DNA from 2 places in the Clostridium sp. KLE 1755 genome. Region 2 is predicted to be linked to the other one. Evidence: riboswitches for the same ligand, from Rfam matches in the RefSeq annotation. Region 2 holds a riboswitch; the other holds the start of a gene.

Region 1 (15,287 bases), on a different contig from region 2:
TCTGTTGCCTAATACGCTACGGACCGCTTTATCAGGCAATACCTCTTTAATTGCCTTCCGGATTATTATTTCAGCGTCCCGATATGCTGTTTCCATTCCCTGTTTAAACACCTCTGCTTTCCCTACTTAAGCAAGGTAAAGATTTGCTCACCGCTTTTTTGTATGTCTTAATTATAGCTTTGTCATTTTCTTTTCTCTCGTCCCCCTTCACCAAAGATTTCATTTGTTTTTTGTGTCAGCGACACAAAAAAATGGAGTAAAGAAAATCACTCGTTCTTTACTCCATCTTTCACTATTTTCTTAATAAGTAATAATAAAAACATTCCATAAATTCTCTGTCTGAATTTTTTGAAAGGGGATTCATATTCAGGATTTCCCTGATTTTATCCAGCCTGTATACCAATGTATTCTTATGCACATGCAGCCAGTCACTGGCTTTATTTAAATTATACTCATTCTCAATCAAAGCGCCTATTGTCTCCAAATAGTTATCAATAAACTTCTGTCCCAGTTTCTGTCTCAGCATCAGAAAAATCGTATGAAATTCAGTCATTGATGCCATTGACTCCAAATATTTTACAATATAATCATAAAAATAAAAACTTCCTGATTTTCTTATATTCTTCTGCATCCACAGACAATACAGATAAGCCTGTCGGTAATACATAATATCATTTTGCAGCGGCCCTATATATATGCTGGACCTAATATCTGCATTTCTTATATATTGCAGGAATGACGCCAAATACTCTGCAATCATATACTTATAATCCTGCATAATATATCCGATTGGGCAGTCAATAGATTTAAAAATTACCAGAAAACCTTCTCTTGTAATATCTACAAAATCCTGTCTTGAAAAGAATTTGTTATCCTCCAACAGCATCCTCAGTTTTTCGCCACTTACCGCACTATCCTTACATTCTATCAAGATAGGAACACGTACCATCTCTTCTTCCAGATTCAATGCAATGATATATTTTGTCAAATCCTCTCTAACAAAATCATCACTGTACAGGATAAGATGTACCAGCTGTTCCTTTAAATTATATTTTCGCAGGCTTTCAAACTTGTAGGACTCGTACTCCAGCATCAATTCAACAGACATTTTTACAATCTTGGCAACCGGCATAATCTCACGTGGATCTCCGGAGAGACCAACCACTCCCTCTTTTCTTTTGTTTACATGAACCACCATATTAACGCCGCATTTTACACCCTTGTCCAAATCTTCTTTTGTAACGACCCTGCTGTCCTCGTCCCCTTTCATAAGCTGAAATGCCACCTCATGAAATGTACCAACCCTTTCTTTCAACCTGCTCGCTATGATAATCCCATCCTCGTCCATAATATTGATATTATATTCGGTAAACTGTGATAATTTATCAATTAATCGTTCTGCAAACAACCTGTCAATCATCTTTTATATCCCTGCCATTCATTATTTACTACTTTTCTATAGTATAATTACTTTACTCCGTTCTGGCTAGTGATAATTTTTAACATTAGGTTACTTTATTTCTTATATTTTATTATGCCAACCATTTTTTCTGTAATTATATGTCCTTTCATCCATTTTTAAGTTTCTGTACTTTTCCAGATACACTCTTGACTTTTCTGCACTGCCAGTTTATAGTAAAAAAGAATTTAATACAGATGCACGCTAGGGGAGCCGATTGCTGAGACTGAAACCGATGGTTTCTGACCCTTACCACTTGACCCGGGTAATACCGGCGTAAGGAAGCACCTTTGTAAAAGCAAATAAAAAACTGCTTATACCTTCTACATTTGCCTTTACAAAGGAACGTCATATGATTGTAATTGTCCGCGATATAACTGTAATGGTCATTATCGCCGCCTACTTTCATTGTTTCCCCTCTTTGCGTACTAATACCAAGGAGGTTTTTTTATGAGTAAAAGTTCTATCACTGTAAAGCAGGTCGTTTATTCTGGCGTTGCCATTGCACTGGCAACCGTCATCGCCACCGTTATCAAGCTGCCCAGCCTTCCCAACGGCGGTTCCATCACTTTGTTTTCCATGTTAATCGTATGCCTGGTAGGCTATTGGTACGGCCCCAAGGTAGGCATTATCGCTGCGCTGGCTTACGGCGTACTGCAGTTTATTACCGGGCCTTACGTGGTTCATCCCGCCCAGGTGCTCCTGGACTTCCCGCTTGCCTTCGGCGCGCTCGGCCTTTCCGGCTTCTTCAGCAAATCCAAGCATGGGCTTCTGAAGGGTTATCTTGTAGGCGTGGCAGGACGTTTCCTGTTCCATGAAATTTCCGGATTTATTTTCTACACTACATACGTGGGGGATTTTGGAGGAAACATGGCTGCAATCTGGGCCTCTACCTTGTATAACCTGAGCTATATCCTTCCGGAAGCAATCCTTACGGTGATTCTGATTGCACTGCCGCCGGTTGAGAAGGTGATGGGCAGGCTGAAGGTTATGGCTACCAGCAGCAACTAAACTATATCGTTATATAGTCTTGTTTTGTATTGTAAAAAGCATCTTCAAGAATACTGAACAGCTGTACTAAAGAAAAACAGCAGGCAAAATCCGCCTGCTGCTTTTCTTTATCCATGATACTTATACCACAAAAAAACGGCCCTGCCAAAACCCAACAGGACCGTCACACTTCACACCTTATATATTTCGTTCTATTGCAAAACAAGCACAGCCACTGCTCCATCCATCAAAATCCATCTATAGAATCTCAACACTCCAACTATTCCTGTACACCCCACCGCTCTGCACGCTCTTCAATCCCGGCTGTGTGGAAAGGTCTTCCACAATATCCTGCCTGGAAGGCAGGGAGGACCAGGGTTCAATGCAGACATAAGGAGCCTCCGAACGTGTGGCATGCCAGAAGCCCACATAATCCATATCCGGGTAGCTCACCGTCACGCGCCGCTCTCCCTTATCGGATTTAATGGAAACCGTTTTGGGCATATGGGTCAGTACAATCGCGTCATCATCAAAAAGACTGTGCTTCAGAGGAATTTTATTCCCATCGGTAAGGGGATAAGGCGTATCCTTGCCGTCTACAAAGCAGGTGGGTGAAATTCCGATTTTAACAGGGGTATCGTATTCCTTCTGTCCGCCGAATTCCAGATAGTAATCTTCAAAATCCAGTCCATCCTCCATGGGTACCAGGAATCCGGGGTGCCCGCCGATACCGAAATACATGGTTTTTCCGTCATGGTTCTCTACCTGGTAGGTGATGTTGAGCATATCCCCGTCCAACTCATAAATCACGCGGTATGTAAACTCATAAGGATAACAGGCTCTTGTCTCTTCATTGGCATCCAGCCGGAAAACAATGCGCTCCCCGCTCTGTTCCTCCATCGCCAGCTCCGTCACATGGATAAAACCATGGATTGGCATATGATAGGTCACGCCATCCAGCGTATACTTTCCTTCTGTCATACGGGCGATATATGGAAAAAGATTAGGCGCTTTCTCGTCCCAGAATGCCGGATCCGCCTGCCACAGGTACTCCCTCCCGTCTCTGATAATCGACTGGAGCTCCCCGCCCCTGCTGCTTATCTGTACTGTAAGTCTGTCGTTTGCAATCGTATAATTCATAATCCTTCCCCTTCCTGGTTTTTATTCTTTTCGCCGGCATCCGCCGCTGCCGATGCACAGTTATCCGTCCATCACTGAAACGGATTGTAAAATCTGCTCCCATCATAAAATGTGAAAACCATAGCTGCAATTACAAAGCAGATAACAAAAACAAGCGTAAGATAATCATTGCGCTGCAGTTTTTTCCCCATATACCAGGTTCTCTTTTTGTTCTTTCCAAATCCGCGCAGCTCCATTGCATTGCTCACTACGTCAATTCTGTCCATGCTGGAAAAAATCAACGGGAAAATGATGTTTGCCATTCTCTTCAGCCGTTTAAAAAAGGATGTCTTACTGGACATTTCGATTCCCCTAGCTTCCTGGGCATGCTTGATTTTGGAAAAATCCGCCTGTACGTCAGGCACATAGCGCAGCGCGATGGCAATGGAATAGCCGATATTGTAGCTGATCCCAAGGCGGTTCATGCTGGCCGCAAGCTCGCTGGGATTGGTGGTCACCATAAACATCAGAACCACAGGCACGACCGTAAAGTATTTGAGCATGATATTAAACTCATAAAAAAGCTGCTCCGTAGTCATGCTGTAATGGCCTGCAATGTGGAAAAGCACCGTTTTGGTCCCGTAAATTTCAGTCCCCTGGAAGGGGGAAAACAGGAAAATGGTAAGCAGGTTCAGAAACAGGAAAAACAGGATGAACTTGAAAACCGTTCCCACCTGCTTCCACTCGGTTTTGGACACTTTGAAAATGACAAGGCTGAAGGCCAGCATAACGGCCAGAACCCTTGTGTCATAGGTCAGCATGCCGGCAATTGACCACAGAAGGAAGAAAATCATTTTTGTCACGCCGCTCAGCCGGTGAATCCAGGTATCCTTCGGCGCATAGGTAAGCACTCTAGCCATTGGCCCGCTCCTCCCTTTCAAAAAATATGAATCTTTCCACGAAGCCCGACGGGTCGGAAATACCGCATTTTACCGCCAAATCGTATAAAGAGGTTTTCTTCAGATAAGCCTTGTCCGCAATGGCCTCGCTGGTGAGGACCCTGGCGGGAATATCATCCGCTATCATTTCACCGTCCGCTATGACAATGGCGCGGTCCGTGTATTCCAGCATCAGGTGCATATCATGGGTGATCATGATAATCGTAATTCCCAGACGGTCATTCAGTTCCTTGAGGAATTCCATAATTTCCGTGTAATGCCGGAAGTCCTGTCCCGCCGTGGGTTCATCCAGAATCAGGACCTCAGGGTTCATCACAAGGATGGACGCGATGGTCACTCTTTTCTTCTGTCCGAAGCTCAGGGCCGAGATGGGCCAGTTACGGAATGGGTACAGGCCGCAGATTTTCAGCGTTTCGTGGACTCTCTCCTTAATCTCGGCCTCCGGCACGCCTCTCACCGCAAGGCCCAGCGCAACCTCGTCAAATATCATGGGTTTGCTGATCATCTGGTTGGGGTTCTGCATCACAAGTCCGATGACTTCTCCACGCTCTTTAATGGATTTGTCAGCAATATCGGCCCCGTTCAAAAGGATGTTTCCCCGGTCGGGATTGATAAAGCCGCAAATCAGGTTGGACAGGGTGCTCTTTCCGGCCCCGTTTTTGCCGACTATGCTGAGCATCTCGCCTTTTTCAATTTTAAAATCAATATTCCTGAGGACCGGGTTCCCCGTAATATAGGAAAAATCCAGATCCAGCACCTCCAGCGCCGACTGCTTGCCGGGGCGGGGCGGGGGAAGCTGAGCTTTCTTGTACCATGCCTGCACTTTTTCCCGGTAGGGCGCAAGATCCATGGTTTCTATATGCTGGGGACGGGTATCCGCGGTTATCTGGCAGCCCGCATGTTTCAGGGCTGTGATATAAAGAGGTTCCCTGATGCCCTCCTTCTGCAGGATATCCGTACAGAGAAGTTCATCCGGCGTCATATCGGCGACAATGCGCCCTTCTCCCACCACAACAATCCGATCCACATCCCGGTACAGGGCATCCTCCAGGCGGTGTTCGATGATGAGTACGGTTTTTCCCGTGGTCCTGCTGATTTTGTCTATCAGATCAATAGCCTTTTTCCCGGTAGCCGGGTCCAGGTTGGCCAAAGGTTCATCAAATAACAGAACGTCCACATCGTCTATCATTACACCGGCCATGGACACCCTCTGCTTCTGACCGCCGGACAGCTCCGTCGGCGCATGTTTCAGAAGATTCTTCACATCTACGATTTCTGCTACTTCATCAACCTTTGAAAAAATTTCATCCTGGGGCACGCAGTCATTTTCCAGGGCAAAAGCGATATCCTCCGCCACCGTCAGACCGATAAACTGTCCGTCCGTATCCTGCAGTACGGTGCCCACCAGCTTGGACATTCCGAAAATCCCCGCCCTGGAAGGGTCTTCTCCCCCTACCTGCAGTTCTCCCGTGCTTTCCCCGGGAAACGAAAAAGGAACCAGTCCGTTGATACAGTGCGCCAGAGTTGATTTTCCAGAGCCGGACGGTCCCACAATCAGAACCTTTTCCCCGGGATAAACCGCAAGGTTTATATTATACAGGGTGGGGTCTACCTGTGAACGGTACTTAAATGTATAATCCTTGAATTCAATAATCGGTTTCATCCTTTACCTCTCTTTATTTCCGCGGGCAACAGGCCAGACAGCCATGCCTGCATGGATATTTGGCGGCTGCCGCGAGGGTCAAATCAGCGCTCTGAGGCCTTCTGAGAACGCTGGATGATGCAGATAAAAGCATATTATATATGTCAGTATCCGCATCATCCGGTATTTTATCAAATATGGTAACGGTTCAGGACGGCCATCGTCATGAACTGTTACTAAGTATTAGTCTTCCTTGGACAGGCTGGAGGACTTTGCTCCGATCTTGGAATAGGCAAAGGCGAGCAGGGTTCCGAGCACAGCTGCCACGATAATGTTTCCGATGAATGCAAGAATGCCCTGGGTAAATACTTTTTTGGCAGGTTCCGCATAGATCAGGATGTCAAGGACGGGCGCAAGCAGGATCCAGGCGAGCGCATTGGCAATGACCTGGACTACATTGAACAGGGCGATGGCTTTGCCGTCGAAGCCGCCGTCTTTGATGGCGAACTTGGCAGCGAATACACCCATGAGAATACCAAACAGGGCATCCGGGAATACCCAGCTCCAGTAAATGCTTCCGTAGAAAATAGCATCACCTAATGCATGGCCGATTAAGCCGATTGCGCCGCCTACGATGGGTCCGAACACTGCCGAGAAAAAGGTCAGGACAGCGACTCTGGACTGCAGGGCGGTGTTGGGAATGATGCCGAAGGGAATCTGTGCGTTGGTAAGCACGATAAAAAGAGCGGTTCCGATACCAGTAGCAACAACTTCTTTTACACCAAATTTGAGTTTCATTTTATCTCCTCCTCATAGAGTAAAGTGTTTTCGGCATCTGTATGACCGTATTCTTTTTTGCATGAATGGCGGTGCAAAGATGCCGTTCTTCTGTAACCTGCGGAAGTATTTTACCCGCTTCCGCTTACCTCCTAACTATATCGGATTTCCACCTCTTTTGCAATGGTTCTTTTTATGCAAGAGGCACTTCTGCGGCCAGTGCAAAGGAGTAAATGATCTTTTCCCTCACCTTTTTTCTGGTGAGCTGTTCCAGGGCGCGGGCGTAGTAATCCAGCTGGACCTGGTAGCGGTTTATCAGCTCCTGGGGACGGGTGACGGAATCCGTTTTGTAGTCGGCCACCACCAGGCCGTCCTCTTCCTCCAGGTAGACGTCGATGATTCCCTGGATGAGCACGGTTTCCTCCTCCGGGAAGCTGTCATCCAGTGTTTTGGCGGGCAGGCCCAGGACAAAGGGCTGTTCCTTGTACAGTCTGCCGCGGACCGCCGCCTGCGCCATTCTGGCCGCCAGGGAACTTTCAAGGAACTGCGCTATCTTCCCGGGATTTACGGCTTCGCGGAATTCCTTCAGAAGAGTTCCCTCCTCCGCCATGCGGTCCAGGATTGCTTTTACCTCTGCCGGGTCAGGCGCTCCGGCCCGCACATCCCCTTCCGCCTGTCCGCACACTCCGGTCCGCGCCCCCTCCTTCGCTCCGCCGGCAGCCTTCCTCCCCAGCCTTCCTGCGTATTCGGCAAAAGGAAACAGCTCCAGCGCTTTATGGTAAGCGCTTCCGCGGGCGGTCCCGCTGACCTTTTCTTCCTCCCGGATAAAGCGAGGAAGGTAGGGCACCAGCTCTTTTTCCTCAAAAAGGTGATAGGCTTCCTCGGCCGCTTCCTCCATGCCTGCTTTTTTCAGTTCGGAAACTGTGGTCTTGGTATACAGGTTTTTCAGGTTTTCGTGAGGGTAGACGCTTTCCATGCGTTCTCTGAGCAGGCGTATTTCCTCATTTTCCTCCCCGGCGGAACGCCTTGCGGCCTCTTTTTCAAAGGAAAGCAGGCGGGCCTTCAGCTGCTCGCGGCCCTGCTCCTCTCCCATCTGTTCCTGGAGAAGCTCCGATGCGGTGAGGATCTGTACCCGCTGTCCGCACACGGCCCAGGCGGGAAGCAGCCAGTCCAGATAGCCTGATGCCTCGGAACGCAGGGTAAAGGTAAGACGCCCCGGGCCGTACGGGGCATCTGATGCCGTCACCAAACCGGCGCCGCCCTCGTCCAGAATGCGCTGCACCTTTTCGGCGTCCTTGCAGCTGCCGGTGAGAATCAGTTTTTCCTGCGGCCTGGTCATGGCCACATAGAGGACACGCAGCTCTTCCCCCAGGCTGTCCCTGCGCAGCTTGCCGGAAAGCACGGCTTTTTTCAGGGTGCTTCCCCTGACGCGGGAGTCAATGTCCACGTAATCCAGGGCAATGCCGTAATCCATATCCATGATGACAGGCTTCATCGTATCCTGCATGTTGAATTTCTTGGAAAGGCCGGCCACAAAACAGATCGGGAACTCCAGGCCCTTGGACTTATGGATGCTCATGATGCGGACGGTATCCGCATTTTCATCCTGCACGTTGGCTTCGCCGTAATCGATATCGTATTTCTCCACCTGTTCCATGTAGCGGATAAAGTGAAACAGGCCGAAATAGCTTGTTTTTTCAAAATTTTCCGCACGGGTTAAAAGCATCTCCACATTAGCCCGGCGCTGTTCGCCGCCGGGAAGGGCGGATACGGTATACAAATAGCCGGTTTCCTTCAGGAATTCTTCAATCAGCTGGTGTATGGGCATGTAGGCCACATACCGGCGGAAGCGGTCCAGCAGCTGTAAAAAAAGCTGCGATTTTTCCTTCAGCTCTTCCTGCGTGCCCTCTGTGGCATAAACCGTCAGGCAGGTATAAAGCCGCCTGCCCTCCGCCCCGGTTTCCGCTTTCATGCGGGCGATGTCCTCATCGGAAAAACCGGCCGCCTCCGATTTCAGGACGCCAAACAGCGGGATATCCTGCAGGGGATTGTTCAGTACCTTCAGGAAATTCAGGATCGTCTGCACCTCCGTTGCCGCAAAATACCCGGTTTTGGAGGTGATATAGACAGGAATTCCGCATTCCTCCAGCACCTTCTTAAAGGTTTCATCCCAGTTCGCCGTAGTGCGAAGCAGGATTACGATATCTGAGTAGCGCGCGGGGCGCAGCTGCCCTGTTTCTTTATCGGTGACAGGAAGCGTTCCCGTCAGCTGGCGGATTTTACCTGCAATGGCCAGTGCCTCCCTCTCCCGGTCATCAAGGCCGTCCTCCCCGGCTGCTGTCAGCAGGACCTCGGTTTCATAAACGTCCCCTTCCCCCTGCCCTTCAGGCTCCGGGAAGGATGCTCCGGGATACAGCGCCGCGTCCCTGTCATATTCCACACCGCCCAGATCCCGGCCCATCATGCAGGCAAAGCAGGCATTAACGCTGTCCGTCACCTGGCGGCGGCTGCGGAAATTCTGTTTCAGGTCGATTCTGCGCTCTTTTCCCTCTGTTTTGCCGTATCGATCGAATTTTTCCATAAAAAGCTCGGGCCGGGCCAAACGGAATTTATAGATGCTCTGCTTCACATCCCCCACCATAAAACGGTTGTATTTTCCTTCCTCTTCCCCGGAAATGCTGCGCAGAAGATATTCCTGCACCAGGTTGCTGTCCTGGTATTCGTCGATCATGATTTCCGCATAAAATTCCCGCATTTCCAGCGCTGTGGCGGTAGGCTGCACCCCCTCCGGCGTCTTTTCAGTCAGTATCTGAAGGGCCATATGCTCCATATCGTGGAAGTCCATCAGGTTCTTTTCCCGCTTTTTCCCGTCCAGACGGATACGGAAGTCCTCAGTCAGGGCGAGCAGCCTGGAAACATAGGGCGCGCATTCCGCCATGCGTTCCGCCTGTACACGGGGAGAGGCGGAAAAATATTTTTTTGCAAGTCCGTTTAAAAGATCCTTGATGCCATTGCGCATCTGTTTTGCCTGATCCCTTTTTTCAGGGGACACGCTTTCGTCCTTCTTGGAACTGATTCTGCCAAAGGTGAGATCTGAAAACGCCTCATACATGTCCTCCAGCGTATCCGCCGCCAGCAGCCTGTCTATCAGCAGCCCGTCCGCCTCCAGGGTATCCAGGTACATATAGGGGCCGCCCGGTTCCTCACACAGCCGCTTTGTCATGGCAAGAAGCTCCTTCGCCTCCTCCAGCATGGAACGGATATAGCTTTTGAGCAAAAAGATCCAGCTGCATTCATCCAGGCTGTCCTCCGTAACCGCATAGTCATCCTGATGCCCGGTGAGCCACTCTCCCGGCCAGGGATAGCTCATGGCAAATTCATACAGGCCGAGAATCTGCTCCTCCAGCCTTTTTTCCTTCCCCGCCGGGGCAAAATATTCCACACAGGAGAGGAATTCCTCATCTCCCGCGGCAAAATATTCCTCCAGCATATCCGCCAGAACGTCCTGCTGGAGCAGCTTGATTTCCCCGTCGTCCGCCACCCTGAAATCCGGGTCCAGGTCAATCTCATCAAAATGATTCCTTATAATATAAAGGCAGAAGCTGTCAATGGTGGTAATCTGCGCGTTGTGTATCAGCGTAAGCTGCTTAAGCAGGTGGGCGTTCCCCGGATTCGCATCCACCCTGCCGGAAAGCGCCTGGGTGATTCGCTCGCGCATCTGGGCGGCCGCCGCATTGGTAAAGGTCACCACCAGCAGCCTGTCGATATCCACGGGATGCTCTGCGTCGCTCACCATCTGGATGATCCGCTCCACCAATACCGCCGTCTTTCCGCTGCCGGCCGCAGCAGACACCAGAATGCTGCTGTCCCTGGCATCAATTGTCGCCTGCTGATCCGGTGTAAATGTCACTGCCATCGTCTTCTCCTTCCGTCTCCAAAGCCTCTTTCATCCGTTCCAGGGCTTCCTGTTCTTCCAGCTTTTCCAGCTCCCGCTTCCGGTAGCCGGGAATTTTCTTATCAAAGCCGCATACCTTGCTGTAAGGACAGTAGGTACAGGCATCCTTCGCCGTCTGGCCGCCAGACTGGACATAGGGGTTGAGGGCAATGTTTCCGTTCAGGATGCCGCTGCCGATTTCCCTGATTTTCAGGTTGACATAATCCGATATGACCCGGAAATCATTCTCTTCAAGGATGCTGGAACGGGCGCTGAAAGAACCGTCCTTTTTCCTCTCCACAGGGATGACGTCGGATTTCGTGCCAAACTCCCGATCCAGGCTTTCCACGATTTTCTCGTCCGCATTTACCACACCCGTCATCCGCAGGCCAGCCAGGATTTTTTCCTGGATCTGCTCCGGCGTATCCGTTTCCTCGCCTTCCACCAGCGGATCGTACACCCGGTAATATAGCATGGCCGCCGGTACCACCTTCCGGTCAGGATAGTCTTTTTCCTCCATTTCAACCGCCGCGTTCATATAGACCACCAGCTGCAGCTGCAGCCCGTAATACAGCGCCGCCAGGCTGAAATCCCGGTTCCCTGATTTGTAGTCTATGACCTTCACGTAAACCTTGTCTTCCTCCTCGCATACATCCACCCGGTCGATCCGCCCGCGCAGACGCAGCTTTTCCTCTCCGGTGAGGGAAATGTTCACCGATTCCAGCTCTTCCAGCACGGAAAAAGACACCTCAAACTGCTCCGGCCGGAAGGCTCCTTTTTTCAGCTGGTACTGCAGGGTGGACACGGTCCGCTTCAAAATCCGCTTCAGGCGGGTGATAATATACTGGTTGCGCGCATTGTCAAAAAGCACCGATTCTCCGTAGGTGACCGCATAGGCCTCCACCGCCTCCTCTATCAGGCTATCCCCCTCTTCCTTGGGAAAATCGAACCAGCTCCAGCCCTTTTCCTTCAGTTTTTCCCCGAAAATCTCCAGCACGCCGTGGAACAGGTTGCCCATGTCCACCGCCTCAAAGCTGTAGCCCTCCCTTTCCTTAAGCATCAGCCCATACTGCAGGAAGTGGGCATAGGCGCAGGAGGCATACTGCTCCAGCCGGCTGACGCTTCCAAGCAGGGTGCGGCCAAACAGCGCCAGCGCCGCCTCTCTGGCCAAAGGCCTGTCCCGGTAGCTGTAGAAGGCTTTTTCCCGCATCTGCTTCGTCCAGTCCCGCGTTTTTTCCTCGGTAGCATAGATCTGGTATAAATGACGGAAATCCTGCTCCTCCCTGCTGTTTTCCTTCATTCTCGCATCTGCGAACTGCCGCAGCCCCTGCACCAGTCCCGATCTGCCGTCCTCCAGCGTCTGCACCTGTGCAAGCTTTGGCAGCTCCTCCGGCTTTTCTATTCTTATAGAAGGGAAGAGCTTCTGTACCGTATCGATCAGGTAGGCCGGCCTCATGGAACGGCCTTCCCCGCTCATCCGGGAATAGGACAGGTACAGGCAGTCCGAAGGTTTGGTCATATTCATGTAAAGATACAGCTTCTGTATATACATCTGCTGCCTGGGGGTAGGCGCAAGCTCCATCCCGCTTTCCGCCAGGAATTCCCTGTCCATATCCGAAATAATGCCGCCGCTTCCCGCCTGTTTCGGAATATATCCGTCGTTCACACCCAGGAAAAAGAGCGCCTTTACCTGTTTTAAACGGGTTCTTTCCATATCTCCGGCCACGACGCGATCTACGTTCTGAGGGATGGTTCCCACCTGGATTTCCTGGAAGCCCGCCTCCATAATCCTGGAAAACTCATCCATTTTTACCGGTTCGCTGCCAATCAGCTCCACGATGCTGTCAAGCAGATCCATCACCAGCCTGTAAATCTGTGCATATTCCCTCTGCTTTACCGCATCCCCTTCTTTTTCAAACTGTTCTTCATAGACCTTCAGCTTCAGCTGTACCTGGTTTTGTTCGATAAAAGCATACAGCCCCATCACCAGCGCCTTCGTGTCCGCAAAGCGACCCATCAAAGGCTCCAGCTGGTCAAGGAGCTTACTACGGCTTTCGTTCAGCCCTTCCAGCTCCTCCAGTTCATTTTCCATATCCGGTGTTTTGCGCACGAAGAGTGTATTCCATCTCTTTTTCCCCCGCACGCCGGTGGCAAGCACATAATTTTCCAGCCGGTCCGCTTCATCCGGGGTAAAATCGGCAAGGCCGCTTCTGATATAGTGAAATACCGATTCGTAGGTGAAGCCCTGGGTCACGATCTGAAGCGCGCTCTTCAGATATTCGATAAACGGATTCAGCACGATTCCCCGTGTCTGATCCAGGTAGAAGGGAATTCCGTAAAGTCCGCCTTCTGTTTCTAAAAAGCTGGCATAGGCCGACAAATCCCCTGCAATTACCGCCACATCCCGGTAGCAGTTTCCCGTACGGCGCAGATATTCCCGGATCGCAATGCAGACCTGGCGCACCTCCTCACGCTGGCTGGAGGCCTCCATGATCCGAATCTGCGTCTCTCCCTCATAAGGCCTTAGGGGGTAACGGAACAGATGTTTTTCCAGATGCGCCATGGAGGGGTTGTCCCGGAACCTGGGCACCGGATTATCCCGCAGGATTACATCCTCCCCCCTGGCCACGCCCGCCTCCGCGGCCAGCCGGGTCAGGGAGGCCACCGTTTTTTTGCTCAGGTGGAACAGGTTCTGCTCCTCCTTTTCATCATACATATCCTCGCTGCCATCCAGCACTGCTGTTACGATTACCTCCTGTGCCAGCTCCATCAGCTGCCGAAGAACCCGGTTCTGCACCGGCGTAAAGCCGGTGAAGCCGTCGAAGGCGATGACGCTTCCCTTCACCAGGCGGGATTTCGGCAGGAGCCTGGCAAGCAAATCAAGCGTTTCCTCCGTAGTGATATATTTTTCATGGATAAACTCCTGAAAGCCCCGGTAAAGCACGCCCAGATCCTTCAGCTTATGGTACAGCTGGCCTCTCTTTTTTGAAAAATCGGTGAGCTTTTCCAGCTCCTCCACACCGATCCCGTACTGCATGAACTCGGAAATAGCTGATTTTACTTCATGGATGTAGCCTGTCTTATTCAGGTTGCCGCCGATGACCGCCGTCTCCCCCTTCAGCTGCCCCGCAATCCGGCGCAGCACCAGGCTCTTGCCGGTATCATCAAGCACCGGCCGCTCATCCGCCCCCACCTCTTCAAAAATACGGTGGGAAAGCCGTCCGAAGCTGAGTACGTCAATGTTCATGATCCCCTGCCGCGGATGCATCATCACCAAATCCTTCTGCGTCTGCATCGTAAACTGATCCGGTACGATGATCAGGAAATTCCGATCCGGCTCCTGCTGCGACCGCGCAATGATTTCCTTATATAAACCGGTGCTTTTTCCCGCGCCGGATGCTCCTGTATAAAAACGTAATGACACGCTTTTTTCCTCCTGTGGTGATATGGCCTGGCTGAATAATTACTCCCTATTACTATACCATATCCGCTTCGCGGATACGGGCCTCCGGCGGAATTCAGCGCCTGATTTTCTGCGGTAGACGCAGAAAACAGTATGCGCAGGTATAATGTCGGCTACGCCGACATTATACCATATTTCCCATGGCCTGACAGCTTCCAAATTCTATCCCTGCCTTGTTTTCTTCCATGATAAAAAGTAAAATATAGGTAATACTATCGTAACTGGAAACGTGCTGGACAATTCCGGGCCGTTACTAATTATGACCGGCCGCGCTGTTTTCCCCGGCCTCCCGGAATTTTACAAATAAAAAAAGGAGACAACTATGAGAAAAGTGATTCCCTTCAACGAAAACTGGTCCTTCCGAAAAGAAGATACAGGGCTTCCCCTGACGCTTCCTGCGGACTGGGAAACCGTGACGCTGCCCCATACCTGGAATGCGGTGGACGGACAGGACGGCAAAGGCAGCTACTACAGAGGCGCCTGCTGGTATGCAAAGGAATTTCCCACGCCCTCCGGCTTATGTGACAGCCGCTTGTACGTGGAGGTCCTGGCCGCTTCCCTTTCCGGAAGGGTGTTCGTCAATGGCAAAGAAGCCGCTTATCATGAAGGAGGTTTTTCCTCCTTTACCGTGGATATCACAGACTATCTCCACCCGGAAGGCTCAGGGAAAGCCAACCTGATCGCCATCGCAGCGGACAATTCCGACCGCCCTCATATTTACCCGCGTATGGCGGATTTCACCTTCTATGGCGGACTGTACCGCGGCGTTAACCTCATTGTCGTTCCCCGGGTACACTTTGACCTGGAATACTGGGGCGCACCCGGCCTTTCCGTCACCTCCCAGCCGGATGGGGAAAGCGCCTTCCTGAAGCTGCAGAGCTGGGTAAAAAATGCGGATGCCGATTATACGGTATGTTATACCATTACGGACGCACAGGGTAAAA
Region 2 (15,287 bases):
CCTTCGGTGTGAAAAAATATGAAGCGAGGTAAAGATTCATACCCATCTGAACTGTTACCCAATTACATCATCAGTCGAAAACGTGTGAAACGCACGTCGTCCCATGGGACGGAAAGGAGATAATTATGAACGTAAAAGAAAGATATGAATCCGCAAAGGAAATTTATGCGGCGATTGGCGTGGACACCGACAAGGCGGTGGAAACCCTGGAAAACATTGCGATTTCCATGCACTGCTGGCAGGGCGACGATGTTACCGGCTTTGATCAGAAGGGACCTCTTACCGGAGGAATCCAGACTACCGGAAACTATCCCGGAAAGGCAAGGACACCGGAAGAACTGATGGCAGATATTGATAAGGTATTCAGCCTCGTGCCCGGAAAGCATAAACTGAACCTGCATGCAAGCTATGCTATTTTTGAAGATGGTGAATTTGCGGACAGAGACAAAATCGAGCCGAAGCATTTCAAAAAATGGGTTGATTTTGCGAAGGAAAAAGGAATCGGCCTTGATTTCAACCCCACCTTCTTCTCCCACAGCAAGGTAGTGGACGGCCTGACCCTTTCCAGCCCGATCGATGAAGTTCGCAATTTCTGGATTGAGCATGGAAAAGCCTGCATCCGCATTTCCCAGTATTTTGCAGAAGAGCTGGGAATCCCCTGCGCAATGAACATCTGGATTCCGGACGGCTATAAAGACATTCCCGCCGACAGGCTGGGGCCCAGGGCGAGATTCAAAGATTCCCTGGATCAGATCCTTTCCATCCCTTACGATAAAACCAAGGTTCTTGTGTGCCTGGAATCCAAGGTATTCGGCATCGGCCTGGAATCCTACACTGTGGGATCCAGTGAATTTACCGTCAATTATGCGGCAAACAACGGCATTATCAGCCTTATGGACAACGGACATTATCATCCCACAGAGATGGTATCCGATAAAATTTCCTCCATGCTCCTGTTCAATGACAAGATTGCGCTTCATGTAACAAGGCCGGTACGCTGGGACAGCGACCATGTAGTTCTTTTTGATGATGAAACAAGAGAAATTGCAAAGGAAATCGTAAGAAACGACGCCATTGACCGCGTGCTTCTTGCCCTTGATTTCTTTGATGCCAGCATCAACCGTATTTCCGCGTGGACCGTTGGTATGAGAAATATGCAGAAGGCCCTTCTTTACGCCCTGGTTTCTCCCAACAAGCGTTTTAAGGAGCTGCAGGATACCAACCAGTTTACAGAACTGATGGCAATGCAGGAAGAAATGAAAACCTATCCCTTCGGTGATGTGTGGGATTACTTCTGTGAGAAAAACAATGTTCCTGTCAAGGGAGATTGGTTCAGGGAAGTAATGAAATATGAAGAAGAGGTTCTTTCCAAAAGAGCGTAGTTGCAATAACACCGGAAAACGTCAGGGCAAAATTGTAATTGCCGGTCATTCTGGCCCGTCCGGACTGTTACAGATTGACGGGGAATCAGAAAAAAGGCCGGAAAAACCGGCAGGTCATAAAATTTGACAAAATAGGACAGGCATGATATGATTTCCACGTAAAGGCCGGTTAAGCCCGGCGGGAAAAAGTACATATTTTTCAGGGGAGCTTGTGGAGCAGGCTGAGAGGAAGTAATCCAACTTCGACCCTTAAACCTGATTTGGGTAATGCCAACGTAGGAAGAAGTTGCACAGCTTACATGATATGAAAGCGGAGTATACCGATCCTGGTATGCTCCGTTTTTTTAGTGAGCGTCCGCCAAAAGCCGCATTTTCTTTTGCTGCAATTCCTGTTTCCTGCATTCGCACTGCCGCACAGGCCCTGAAAAGAAAGAGAAAAACTGTGAAGGAAGTAAACGGTCAGGAGGAAACAGTATGAATTATGCAACACAGATGGAAGCCGCGAGAAAAGGTTTTCTCACGGAACAGATGATAGCGGTGGCGGAAAAGGAGCATATTTCCGGGAAGGAGCTGTGCAGGCTTATGGCGGAGGGCAGGATTATCATCCCCTGCAACAAAGAGCATAAGTCGATTGTGCCAAACGGTCTTGGCTCCATGCTGAAAACCAAAATCAATGTGAACCTGGGCACATCCAGAGACATGACGGATTTGGAAATGGAATATGAGAAGGTGCGAAAGGCAGTGGAAATGGGAGCGGAAGCCATTATGGATCTAAGCTCCTTTGGCGACACGAGGAAGTTCAGACGTTACCTGACGCATAACTGCCCCGCCATGATTGGAACCGTGCCGATTTATGATGCGGTGGTCTATTATCATAAGCCCCTGAAGCAGATTACCTCGGGGGAATGGATTGATATTGTGAGAATGCACGCCCGTGACGGCGTGGATTTTATGACTATCCACTGCGGGATCAACAAAGAAACCGCCCATAAGTTTAAGAAGAATAAGCGTTTGACCAATATCGTTTCCAGAGGCGGTTCCATTATTTTTGCGTGGATGGAAATGACAGGAGAAGAAAATCCTTTTTATGAGCACTATGACGAGATTCTGGATATCTGCCGGGAATATGACGTTACCCTCAGCCTGGGGGATGCCTGCCGTCCAGGATGCCTTGCCGACGCTACCGACGCGTCCCAGATAGAAGAACTGATTACCCTTGGGGAGCTTACAAAAAGAGCCTGGGAAAAAGACGTACAGATCATGATTGAGGGACCCGGGCACATGCCGCTTAACCAGATCGCAGCCAATATGGAAATCCAGAAAACCCTCTGCCACGGTGCACCCTTTTACGTGCTCGGCCCCATAGTAACGGACGTGGCCCCTGGCTATGATCATATTACGGCGGCCATCGGCGGGGCGGCGGCAGCGGCGGCGGGAGCCTCCTTCCTCTGCTACGTAACGCCAGCGGAGCATCTGCGCTTGCCTGACGTGGAGGATGTGAGGGAAGGCATCATTGCCGCCAGAATCGCAGCCCATGCGGCCGATATCGCCAAGGGCGTACCCGGGGCCATGGACTGGGACAATCAGATGAGCCTTGCCAGAAAGAAGCTGGATTGGGAGCGGATGTTCTCTCTTGCCATGGACCCGGAGAAGGCCAGGAGCTACAGGGAATCCTCCCGGCCGGAAAAAGAGGATACCTGCAGCATGTGCGGAAACTTCTGCGCCGTAAAAAATATGAACCGCATTCTGGATGGAGAAATCGTGTCCATCTATGAAGAGTAGCGCAGCTAAATCTATGGAAAACGAGGGTGAAAAAATGCTGAAAGAGCAACTGGAAAAAGTAAGAGGGCAGATGCCTTTAATTCACAATATTACAAATTATGTCACCGTAAACGACTGCGCCAACATCCTGCTGGCCTGCGGCGGTTCGCCGATTATGGCCGATGATTTGGAGGAAGCGGAGGAAATTACCGCTGTCTGCGGCGGCCTTAACATCAATATCGGAACACTGAACCGCAATACGATTCCTTCCATGCTGGCTGCCGGTAAAAAAGCCAATGCCTGCGGCCATCCTGTGCTGCTTGACCCGGTGGGCGCGGGAGCCAGCCGGCTGCGCACGGAAACTGCCCGGAGACTGCTTAAGGAAGTACATTTTACAGCCATCCGTGGGAACATTTCCGAAATCAAAACCCTTGCGCTGGGAATGGGAGGCGCCAGAGGCGTGGATGCCGACGGCATGGATGCGGTAACGGATGCGAACCTGGAAAGCACGATCCTTTTTGCCGGACGCTTCGCAGAGGATACAGGAGCCATAGTGGCAATTACCGGAGCAATCGATATTGTAACAGACGGTGATTTTGCCTGTGTCATCCGCAACGGCCATCCCCTGATGAGTAAGGTGACCGGCACCGGCTGTATGCTGTCCGCCATGATGACAGCATACCTGACCGCCAATCAGGAACAGCCCCTGGAAGCGGCCGCTGCGGCCGTCTGTGCCATGGGGCTGGCAGGAGAACGGGCTTATCAGAGGCTTTCCGCCAAAGAAGGCAATGCCTCCTACCGCAGCAAAATCATAGATGAAATTTTCCTGATGGACGGGAAAATCCTGGAGGAAGGCGCCAGGCTACGCAAATACCGGCTCCAAAAGCAGGAAAACGGAGCTTCTGAAAAAATCATCTGTACGGAGGTTCCCTATGAAATGTGACAGAAGCATGCTGCTCCTCTATGCCGTAACCGACCGTGCCTGGACGGGTAAAAAAACACTGCTGCAGCAGGTGGAGGAAGCCCTGGCAGGCGGCGCCACCTGCATCCAGCTTCGGGAAAAGGAGCTGCCGGAGGAAGAATTCCGGCAGGAAGCCCTGGCTGTGAAAGAACTTTGCCGCAGATACCATGTCCCTTTCCTCATTAACGACAACGTAGAGCTGGCTGTCAGCTGCGGCGCGGACGGCGTCCATGTGGGCCAGCACGACATGTCTGCGGCGGATGTGCGCCGCAGAATCGGCCCCGGCAAAATACTGGGAGTATCCGCGCAGACGGTGGAGCAGGCCCGCCAGGCGGAAGAAGACGGCGCAGATTATCTGGGCGTGGGCGCTGTTTTTTCCACCTCCACCAAATCCGACGCAGACGCGGTATCCCATGAGACCCTGCAAAAGATCTGCGCCGCAGTATCCATCCCCGTCTGCGCCATAGGCGGCATCCATAAAGAAAATCTGCATTTGCTCAAAGGCACAGGCATCGCCGGCGTGGCCCTTGTTTCCGCCATCTTCGCAAGCCCGGATATCCGTAAGTCCTGCGAAGACCTGAAAAAACTGGCCCTGCAGATAAACGCGCAGGACACACTGGAAGCACTGCTGCATACAAACATCCGCGGAGCCATCTTTGACGCGGACGGCACCCTTTTAGACTCCATGGGCATCTGGGATACTCTGGGGGAAGATTACCTGCGTACAAAAGGGAAAATCCCCCGGGAAAACCTGCGTGAAACCTTCCGCGACATGAGCCTTCTCCAGGCCGCCTGCTATTACCGGGAAAATTACGCCCTTACGGAAAGCCCTGAAAAAATAGTGGAAGAGCTTAACGCCATGATCGCCTCCTTCTATGAAAAAGAAGCCCCCCTGAAGGAAGGAGCCGCCGCCTTCCTGGAAGCGCTTTGCCAAAGAAACATAAAAATGTGCATTGCAACAGCCACCGATCACAGCCTTATCCGGGCCGCCCTGAAGCGATGCGGAGTGCTGCATTACTTTACTTTTATACTTACCTGCGGACAAGCAGGAGCGGGAAAAGACACCCCCGCCATTTATGAAGAAGCCCTGGCCCTGCTTGGAACCGGAAAAAAAGAAACCTTCGTTTTTGAAGATGCCCTGTACGCCCTGAAAACGGCGAAAACAGCCGGCTTTCCTACAGTCGGTGTAAAAGACCCCTCCTCCGCCGGACAGGAAGGGGAGATTATAAAACAAGCCGATTACTATCTTTATACCTTCACGAAATGAGGAACAGCCCCATGAAAAAGATACTTACCATAGCCGGCTCCGACCCAAGCGGAGGGGCCGGTATCCAGGCCGATATCAAAACCATAACAGTACATGGCATGTACGCCTGCAGCGTCATCACCTCCCTGACCGCCCAGAACACCACCGGCGTATACGGAATACACAACGTTCCCCCGGAGTTCGTAGCTGCCCAGATGGACTGCGTATTTACCGATATATATCCGGATGCCGTCAAAATCGGCATGGTATCGGAGGAGCCGATACTGGCCCAAATCATCGCCGGTCTGCAGCAATACCGCCCCCAAAACCTGGTCATCGACCCTGTCATGATATCCACCAGCGGCCGCCGTCTCCTCTCAGAACCCGCTTTTTCTCTGCTGAAAGAAGAACTCCTCCCTCTGGGAACCCTCATCACCCCCAACCTCCCCGAGGCACAGGCCCTCACCGGCCTTGCCATTCGCACGCCGGAAGACATGGAAAAAGCCGCCCGCCTCCTTTTCAATGCCACGGGAACCGCTGTCCTCATAAAAGGCGGACACCTTCCGGACGATGCCACAGACCTGCTTTATGACGGCGCCCAAACCACCCTTTTTCCCTCCGCCCGCATCCACAACCCCAATACCCACGGCACCGGCTGCACCCTTTCCTCCGCCATCGCCTGCCGCCTGGCCGAAGGAAAAAGCCTCCCCCAAAGCATAAAAGAAGCCAAAACCTACCTGACCGGAGCCCTTAATACCCCCCTGGACCTGGGAAAAGGCAACGGCCCCCTGAACCACATGTACACCCTCCCCTAAAATTCAGCTGCTTTCACTTCCAGGTTCTGCCGCCGGCTGTTTGTGTGTTCCGGCATGGCGCCCAGGCGGAACACACGAACAGCCGGCGGCAGAACCGTCCTCCCACAAGATTTTGCATAAATTCTTTTCAAGGGGACAAAAAGTTGTTACAATAGAGTGGTGTATATATTGTGCAGTAAAAAAAATGACAGGGAAAGGAAACGGCCTCCGGCTTTGAGACCGCAAAGGTAATATGGAAAAAAGAGTAAAAAGGAAATGGAACATGCTTGAGGATTCGCCGGGAATAACGCTGTTCCTGTTTGCGCTTCCCATGATTTTAGGCAACCTGTTCCAGCAGTTTTACAACATGGTGGACTCCATGATTGTAGGACAATTTGTAGGAGAGGATGCACTGGCGGCGGTTGGAGCTTCCTATGCGCTCACCAATGTATTCGTCATGATTGCAATCGGCGGGGGAATCGGAGCCTCCGTTATCACCTCCCAGTATCTGGGGGCCGGAGAAGACAGGAAGATGAAAACCTCCGTGTATACGGCGCTGCTTACCTTTCTGGCCATGGGAATTGTGTTGGGGGTATTCGGCTTCCTGATGAACCGGCAGATCCTCATATGGCTGAATACGCCGGAAAATATTCTGGCGGCGGCAGGAACCTATCTGGGAATTTATTTTCTGGGCATGCCTTTTTTGTTTATGTATAATATACTGTCTTCCATGTTCAATGCGCTGGGAGATTCCAGGACGCCGCTTTGCCTGCTGATTTTTTCCTCCGTGCTGAATGTGTTTCTGGATTTATGGTTTGTCATCGGGTTCGGGGCAGGTGTGGCGGGCGTCGCTGTTGCCACGGTAATCGCTCAGGGTACGGCCGCTGTCATTTCCTTCTGTCTGCTGATGCGCAGGCTGCATGGCTTTGCCGTGGAAGGAAAGGTGCGAAAGTACGACACGGCCATTCTGGGAGCTATGGTGAAAATAGCCATCCCCTCCATTTTGCAGCAGTCCATTGTATCCATCGGCATGCTGCTGGTGCAGTCCGTGGTGAATGGCTTTGGCTCCTCCGTTCTGGCCGGCTATGCGGCGGCGACAAGAATCGAATCCATCTGTATTGTGCCCATGATATCCACTGGAAATGCCGTATCCACTTTTACCGCGCAGAACATGGGCGCGGGAAAACCGGAGAGGGTACGCAAAGGCTACCGGGCGGCCTGCGCCATAGCAGGCGGTTTTGCCCTGCTGATATGCCTTATCCTGCTGTTCTTTGACAGACAGATAATTGGCACCTTTATGGATACCTCAAGCGGAGCGGTGGCATATGCCACAGGTACGGGGTATCTGTCCTTTATCAAGTTTTTCTTCATCTGTATCGGACTGAAGGCTGTTACCGACGGCGTGCTCAGGGGAGCGGGGGATGTGGTGGTGTTCACCCTTGCCAACCTGGTGAATCTTGGCATCCGGGTATCCGGCGCCTTCCTGCTGTCTCCCGTGCTTGGCGTGGCAGCCGTATGGTATGCCATCCCCGCGGGCTGGACGGTAAATTACCTGATTTCCCTGTGCAGATATCTGACAGGAAAATGGAGTAAAAAGAATTTGATTGTATAGAGAAAAGGAGAAGAGTTATGGCAGAAAGATGTGTAATTATCGGGGCGGGAGATTTAACCGTATCCGAAATACCTCTGCGTGAAGGGGATTATGTGATTGCGGCGGACGGGGGTTTCGCCTACTGCAGGTATCTGGAAATAGAACCGGATCTGGTTCTGGGGGATTTTGATTCCCTCGATGAAAATAATATGGAAGCCATTATGGAGATGCGCTCCAGAGAACCGGAAAAGGTCAGGGTGCTTCCGGTGAAGAAGGACGATACGGACATGCTGGCGGCCATCAAGGAGGGCCTGAAGCTGGGATATAAGGAATTCGTCATCTATGGCGGCCAGGGCGGAAGGCTGGCGCATACCATGGCAAATATCCAGTGCCTGAATTATCTGAAGGAAAAAGGAGCCAGAGGCTATCTGATGGACGGCGACGGCATGATCCTTGTGGCGAAGAATGAAACGGTCAGCTTCAAAAAGAACCTGGAAGGCCTTCTGTCCCTGTTTTCCCTGGGAGATAAGGCGGAAGGGGTCACCATCCGGAATATGAAATACCTGCTGGATAATGCCACGGTCACCAATGATTTCCCGATCGGCGTAAGCAATGAATTTATCGGCAAGGAGAGCAGCATTACCGTAGAAAACGGAACCCTGCTCATCATGATTACCTGGATTTAAAAAAATAAAAAAAGATGATTAAAAAAGCAGGAGAAATTTCTTCTGCTTTTTTAAAACCTTTTTCAGCAAAATCAGGTTATATCAGTGTAGCCATTTTTATGGTGGTTACAGTTTGGCCGCCGGCCTGACTGTAACTGCATCCGGCCATTAAAAAGCTATGCGGCGGGACGGATGCCTGCCGCCGTTACATATTCATGCAGTCTGTGCAGCGCCTGTACAGACACTTTAAATGCTGCATTTATTCCCGCGAGCAACGAGCCAAGTATCCATGCTTGCATGGATATTTGGCGACTGCCGCGAGGGTCAAATACCCCGCTTTTTGCAGCGAGGTCTTTGATTTTCGCTGCTGCCCGTTGCCTGCTGCGGGATATTTGAATTCACAAAGGGGCCTCTTCGTGGACGACAAAAAATGGATCAGGGAAATACATCAGGGAAATAATGAGCCGCTTGGACAGATTGCGGAAAAATACTATGACGATATCTACCGTTTCTGCTGCTATCAGACAGGAAATCCGGCGGATGCCTGCGACTGCGCCCAGGAAACGTTTATCAGGTTCATCCGTTACGTGGACAGTTACCGGGAGCGGAATCTGAAGGGCTATCTTTTGACTATCGCCGCCAATGTGTGCCGGGATTATTTTAAAAAGCTGTACCGGGACAGGGAACTGGAACAGGCGCAGCTGGCCCGGCCGGCCGGACAGGAACGGGATTTTACGGAAAACTGCGGGCAAAGCAGCCTGCTTCAGGCGCTTTCCCGCCTGCCCGGCGTACAAAGGGAGGCGCTGACCCTGTATTATTTTGATGAACTGAAAATCAGGGAAATCGCCCGGATAACGGGGACAAATACAGCTACGGTAAAGTCCAGGCTGCATCAGGGCAAACAAAAGCTGAAAAAAATATTGGAGGAGGAAAGCCAATGAAAAGGGACCGGGAATTAACAAGACTGTTCCGGCAGGAGCTTCCTGTGGATGTGCAGGGCAAAAAAAGGGCGCTGGAAGCGGTTGAAAAAAGCATACGGAGCAAAAGGCCGGTATTCATACCAACCTGGCAGCAGATTTTTTGTACGCAGCTTACCCTTTTTTCACGCGGTTACTGGTGTTTCCAGGCCTTTTGGCTGCTTCTTGGCGCATCTGCCGTCCTGTGGCTGGGAGATCTGACTGCTTATGGGTTAAACAGCCCGTTTTTTACGCCATCGGTTCCGGGCGGCCTGGTGGAACAGGGCAGTGTTTCCTATGTGGTGCTTCTGCCGGTTCTTTCCGCAATTATGGCATTGGCAGGGGCAGCCGGTTTTGCAGAGCTGGGGAAATGCTTTTCCTGCCATATGTGGGAGCTGGAACACAGCTGCTGTCTGGATTTAAGACAGCTTCTGGCGGTACGCATGGCGATTACGGGGCTGGTGGATCTTCTTCTGCTTGTCTGCTTCACAGCTGTTTCCCGGGGAAGGCTGCAGACAGGATTTTGGCAGACGGGAATCTATCTACTGACGCCTTTTGTGTACAATACGCTGCTGTACCTGACGGTATTCACCTTCACCAGAGGGAATAACCGTTTCCTACAGGCCTGCGTGCTTGCGGCGGCCTGCTGTATTTCCTTCCTTCCTGCCTGCATTCCGCATCTGTATGAAAAAACCATGCTTTGGCTGTGGGTTGCCGCACTTGCCGCAGCAGGAAGCCTTGTGGTGGCAGAGCTGTATTGCCTGGCCGGGAAATTAGAAAGAGGAGAAGAGTTATGCTGGAATTAAAGCTGGACGAGGTGACAAAAAAATATAAGGATAACATAGCGGTAAATCATATCAGCGCTGCGTTTACCCACGGGGTATACGGCCTTTTGGGGGCTAACGGCGCGGGAAAAACCACGCTCCTCAGACTGCTGTGCGATATATTAAGGCCGGATGAGGGAAAAATTTTATGCAATGGCAGACCGATAGATAAGCTGGGCGCCGGCTACCGGCGTTATATGGGCTACCTTCCCCAGGATTTTGGCTTTTATCCGGACTTTACGGCGGAGCGGTTTCTTATGTATATGGCGGCCCTCAAAGCGCTGCCTGTGTCGGAAGCAAAAAGGAAAACGCAGGAGCTGCTCGCCATGGTAGGTCTGGAAGAGAACAGCAAAAAAAAGATTAAAACGTTGTCCGGAGGCATGGTGCGGCGGCTGGGAATTGCCCAGGCCATGCTCAATGATCCGGAAATCCTGATTCTGGATGAGCCTACGTCAGGGCTGGACCCGAAAGAACGTATCCGTTTCAGGAACATTATCAGCGCTTTTTCCCGGGACAGGATCGTTATCCTTTCCACCCATATCGTGTCCGATGTGGAATATATCGCGGATGAAATCCTTCTTATGAAGGGCGGAAAGCTTCTGCAGCAGGGCAGTGTGGAGAATGTTGCCAGGCAGGTGCAGGGCTGGGTATGGGAGCTGGCCGCAGACAGGGAAGAGGCGGAAGCGCTGAACCGCCGCTATGCGGTGAGCAGCCTGAAAAACCAGGGGGATAAAACAGCCCTGCGCATTATTTCGGAAGACTGCCCTGCCCCGGAGGCGGTCAGTGTACCGCCGACGCTGGAGGATGTATACCTTTATTACTTCAGGGAGGAGGCGGACAAATGCTGCTGAAAATTGAACTGGAAAAGCTTTGCAGGAAACCTGCGCTCTGGACAGGCTTTCTCCTCTCCTTATTGGCGGGGCTGTATCTCATTAGGATTATGATGCCCGTGGTTTATACCGGAGAGGAGGAACTGCAGGGTATGGCCGCCGTACGCTATAACCGCAGCATTACTGCAGAATATGAAGGCTATTTGACGGACAGGAAGGCGGAAGAAATCATCGCCCGTTATGGTTTCGCGAAATATAATGACGATGGCGGCTGCGTCTACGGAAATTATCTGAACCGTTTTATTACGGAAAATATGACGGACTACAGATACAGTGAGAACAGGAAAAGCACAGTACTCTATTCCCTGCAGGATGAAAACGGCGGTTTTGGCAGAGCCTCCTACGCAGACCGGCTTTATTTTTCCTATGCCGAAGGGTGGGAAGGGTTAATGGAGGTATTGATGGGAACGGCCATCCTGTGGGGGATTACCATGGTGGTGGTATTGTCTAATGTATATTCCTCCGACAGAAGCCTGAAAACAGCATCCGTGATCCGCTCCAGTGCTGAAGGAAGAAGAAAAATGCCCTTTATGCGGCTGTTGGCGGGCTGGATCGTTGCTTTGGGAGGCTTTTTGCTGCTTGGAGGTTTTCTGTTTCTTGTGAATGGCATTGTCTATGGTTTTGAAGGCCTGCGGGCAAATGTGCTTTGTGCGGGAGCTGCGCCATATTTGTGTCCGGACTCCATAACTACAGGACAGTTCTGGGTGTCGGTATATCTTCCGCGCACAGTGCTGGGAGTAACGGTTCTTGTCTGTCTGACAGCCGGAGTATCGGCGTTATGCAGCTGGCCGCTGACGTCTCTTTGTGTTTCAGCCATCCTTTTTGTCTATCCCCTTATCAGCCGGATGCTGGTATTTAAGCTGGGTATTATCAGCTTCAGCCGTTTGTTTGCCCGTCTTCTGACTTTACCGAATGAAGGGCTGCCGCTGAATCTGATGATTCCTTCCTTTGATGGAGGAGCAGGTGGCGGCCGGATTTTTCCGGGCATTGCCGGAGCTGCTTTGTGTCTGGCAGGGCTTTGGATGCTTTGGCACGGCTGGTGCCGGAATGGAAAGAAGGGATGAGAATGCGGCTGTATCTTTTTGAACTGGAAAAACTGATAAGAAAACCATTTTATCTGACGGCAGCCGCGGGAAGCTTTTTATTTACCGTCATAGGCTGGCGGGTATATGCGGAGCAGGCGGATTTTCATGCGGGAGAAGCACAGGCTGTGATGCTTATGCTGATGGAGCTGCACGGCCTGTTTGCCGCAATGCTTATCATCATTTTTACCGCGCCTGTATTTGCCGGGGAATATAGCCTGAAGATGGAGGAACTGCTGCAGACCGCTGCGAATGGGATGGAAAAAACGGCCTGTGGAAAAGCCGCTGCCGTACTCACCCTTTCATTGTCCATTTTTGGGATTCTTCTGGGTTCGGATTATTTATTCATCCGCTGTGTCTGGGGAAAAGAAATCTGGAGAGCCGGTATGATGCGGCCTGCGGCCGAAGAACTGGATACTGTTCTGGCTGTCAGCTGCGGCCGGGCCTTTACTGCCTCATTTTTCCTGGGGATCTGCGCCGTAATTCTGCTTGCGGGAGCGGTGTACTGTCTGTCCGCTTTTTCACATACACCCTTCCAGTCCGCCGCAGGCGCGGGTATCGGTTATTTCGCCTGTCAGCTCCTGTATAACTGGGGGATCCGCGCGGGATTTTTGCCTGCGGCTTACCTGTTTTCCTTCAGCCCTGTGGTACTGGCAAGATTTCAGCTGTTCAGGAAACCGTGGGAGGGAAAATGGTTCGGCGGTTTTTACCTTTGGCTTGTGCCTGTGATAACAATCGTGTTGTGCGCCGTATTTTTTCTTTCAGGCCGCCGGAGGTTTCTCAGGAAGCCGGGGTGATTTTAGGATAGCTACTCTGATTCTCCGGAGGCCGGTTTGGTTTTGGGATAGTTGCACTGATTCTCCGGAAGCTGGTTTTATTTTCCGAGAGCCTGACCTGATTCTCCGGAAATCAATCTGATATCCAGGAATTGAGCTGATTTTCAGGGAACTGATCTTATTTTAGAAAAACGGCATAGATTTCAGGGTATCGGTTTCCGGGCAAATTAAGAATTTGCAGAGTCTTCAGCTTCGCCGATTGCCGTTTTTGCCCCTCGCAAGGCAGCAAGTCTTTTTTTCCAGTCTGCCAGGCTGAAGGTCTGCACGAAATCAATCAGCAGGGAAGAAATAGTAACAGTAATCAGGGAATAGGCGATGCGTCCCACCGGAATATAGGTCAGGGAAAGTATAAGCACAGTCAGATCCGTCGCCAGATAGGCCCGTGATATTTTACAGTGCGTCAGCTTGGAAATCACGAGAGCCAGCGCATCATCGCCGCCGCTGGACGCTTCCTGCCGCACCACGAGTCCCACGCCGATTCCCACAAAGCAGGCGCCGGCAATGGCAGCCAGCAGCGGTTTATCCGTCAGATCCGGAAGAAGGAAGGGAAGGCTTTCCCATACCTTCAGAAAAACTGCAAGACAGAAGGTGGCGGCGATGGAACGGATAAGAAATTCTTTCCCCAGATACCGGAAGCCGACGAGATAACACAGGGCATCCAGAATGGGGGATAAAAGGGAGGTGGGAATGGCAAACCAGTAATTAAGCAGCAAAATCATACCAAGGACGCCGCCCTCCGTAATATGGACCCTTTTATGAATATTCACCATACCGAAGGCCAGAATTGCAGTACCGGCCAGGATGGACAGTATCGTCTTCGGAGGAAAAATCTCTTTTCCCTGTCTCTTAAAATCATTCCAATTCATAGCTTTTAACTTCTTTAGTAACATTGTACGCAAAATAAAACCTCATTTCTGTAGTGCCGGGTTTCTTTCTCAGCGCCAGGTATACACAACGCCATACCTGACGCTGAGAAAGCGCCCGGAATTAAACTTTTATTAATTTTTTTACAACCGCATGTAAAATGATTATAAACTCTGGTATAATACTAAGGTCAACAACAAATCAGAAAAGTATTAATCGTATGGCAAATGCCGTGACACTCAGAATATTTCAAGACCAAATCATCCTAAGGCTCCAGAGTCTTTTAGATATAAAATATTTTATCGTGGGTTTGACAAGACAGAACTGCACATTCATTGCGTGAAGCGTATAGTATACGTTCGATTTGTCCTTGCCGCGGCAGATATCCGGGCTGAACCTGCGCCGCACGGATAAAAAACAGGAGAAAATGCAGAACCATGAAGGATTATTATACCATAAGCGAAATTTCCAAATTATATGGGATCGGCACGGATTCCCTCCGCTACTATGAGGAAGCCGGCGCGCTGGAGCCTAAAAGAGGTAAAAATAATTACCGCCTTTACCGCCTGAAGGATGTCTACCGCCTGAACATTATCAGAGACTTACTGCAGCTGGGCTTTTCCATGAAACAGGTGAAGACCTATCTGGACTGCCAGAATCTGGAGCATACACTGATTATGCTGGAGGATGAAAAAAAGAAAATACGGGAACAGGAAGAACGCCTGAAGCTGGCGGAGGAATCCATACGGAAGCGTATGGAGCATATAAACAGATACCGGGAAGCAAAAGAAGGAGAGTACCTGTTGAAAAAATTTCCGGACAGATACTGTCTGCAGCTCAATGAGGATTTTACCCGGGATGAAGAGGTGGATTTTGCAATTAAAAGGCTGCAGAAGCGCCATGAAGATAAAATAAGGAGCCTGGGCGACCAAAGCTTCGGAGCCAGCCTGTCGCCGGCGGATATCAAAAACGGAATCTATAATCTGTTCCATTCCGTATTTTTCATCCTGGAGGATGCCGAACCGGATAGCACAAGAACGCAAAACGCTGAAGATTTACGGGAAAACAGCGATATTCTTCTGCCGGCCGGCAGCTATCTGACCACCTTCTACCGCGGCCCCTACACACAATCGCCGCAGAAAATTAAAGCGCTTATGGAGGAAGCCGAGTCGAGAAGGTTTAAGATAACCGGGGATATCCTGGAGCTGTACCCGATTGACAACCGCTACACAACGCAGGCGGAAGAATTCGTAACGGAAATACAGATCCGTGTCGAAAAACAATAAAAAACTCATACAGGCCAGGCTGATTTATTTGCTCTCCAGAATGGATTGATGAAGCTGCACGAACAGCTCATCATATTTCAGGTGCTTTCCCTCAAACCTGGTTACCGTGGCATACAGGGAAAGCGGAATTTCCCTCCCTTCAAAGCAAA

The links. Region 2 has a riboswitch for thiamine pyrophosphate ahead of thiC (phosphomethylpyrimidine synthase ThiC). Riboswitches for the same ligand answer to the same signal wherever they lie in the genome.
Region 1: it holds a riboswitch for thiamine pyrophosphate, as region 2 does, so the genes downstream of both, HMPREF1548_RS19800 (energy-coupled thiamine transporter ThiT) here and thiC (phosphomethylpyrimidine synthase ThiC) in region 2, are expected to answer to the same signal.

Annotation. Positions count from the first base shown of each region.
Region 1 is NZ_KE992738.1:131,212-146,498, reverse strand. Features, by position in the region: gene HMPREF1548_RS19815 (glycerate kinase type-2 family protein) at 1-111, opposite strand, end outside; gene HMPREF1548_RS19810 (CdaR family transcriptional regulator) at 293-1,420, opposite strand; TPP riboswitch at 1,656-1,759, shown strand; gene HMPREF1548_RS19800 (energy-coupled thiamine transporter ThiT) at 1,910-2,470, shown strand; gene HMPREF1548_RS19795 (aldose 1-epimerase family protein) at 2,708-3,589, opposite strand; gene HMPREF1548_RS19790 (energy-coupling factor transporter transmembrane component T family protein) at 3,661-4,488, opposite strand; gene HMPREF1548_RS19785 (ABC transporter ATP-binding protein) at 4,481-6,190, opposite strand; gene HMPREF1548_RS19780 (ECF-type riboflavin transporter substrate-binding protein) at 6,413-6,967, opposite strand; gene addA (helicase-exonuclease AddAB subunit AddA) at 7,140-10,862, opposite strand; gene addB (helicase-exonuclease AddAB subunit AddB) at 10,822-14,304, opposite strand; gene HMPREF1548_RS19765 (glycoside hydrolase family 2 protein) at 14,666-15,287, shown strand, end outside.
Region 2 is NZ_KE992697.1:17,707-32,993, forward strand. Features, by position in the region: gene rhaB (rhamnulokinase) at 1-32, shown strand, start outside; gene HMPREF1548_RS11460 (L-rhamnose isomerase) at 126-1,382, shown strand; TPP riboswitch at 1,574-1,681, shown strand; gene thiC (phosphomethylpyrimidine synthase ThiC) at 1,857-3,164, shown strand; partial or broken gene thiM (hydroxyethylthiazole kinase) at 3,199-4,017, shown strand; gene thiE (thiamine phosphate synthase) at 4,076-5,371, shown strand; gene thiD (bifunctional hydroxymethylpyrimidine kinase/phosphomethylpyrimidine kinase) at 5,383-6,165, shown strand; gene HMPREF1548_RS11490 (MATE family efflux transporter) at 6,428-7,756, shown strand; gene HMPREF1548_RS11495 (thiamine diphosphokinase) at 7,774-8,421, shown strand; gene HMPREF1548_RS11500 (RNA polymerase sigma factor) at 8,817-9,341, shown strand; gene HMPREF1548_RS11505 (hypothetical protein) at 9,338-10,162, shown strand; gene HMPREF1548_RS11510 (ABC transporter ATP-binding protein) at 10,153-11,031, shown strand; gene HMPREF1548_RS11515 (hypothetical protein) at 11,022-12,134, shown strand; gene HMPREF1548_RS11520 (hypothetical protein) at 12,137-12,949, shown strand; gene HMPREF1548_RS11525 (YitT family protein) at 13,156-13,854, opposite strand; gene HMPREF1548_RS11530 (MerR family transcriptional regulator) at 14,290-15,138, shown strand; gene HMPREF1548_RS11535 (helix-turn-helix domain-containing protein) at 15,163-15,287, opposite strand, start outside.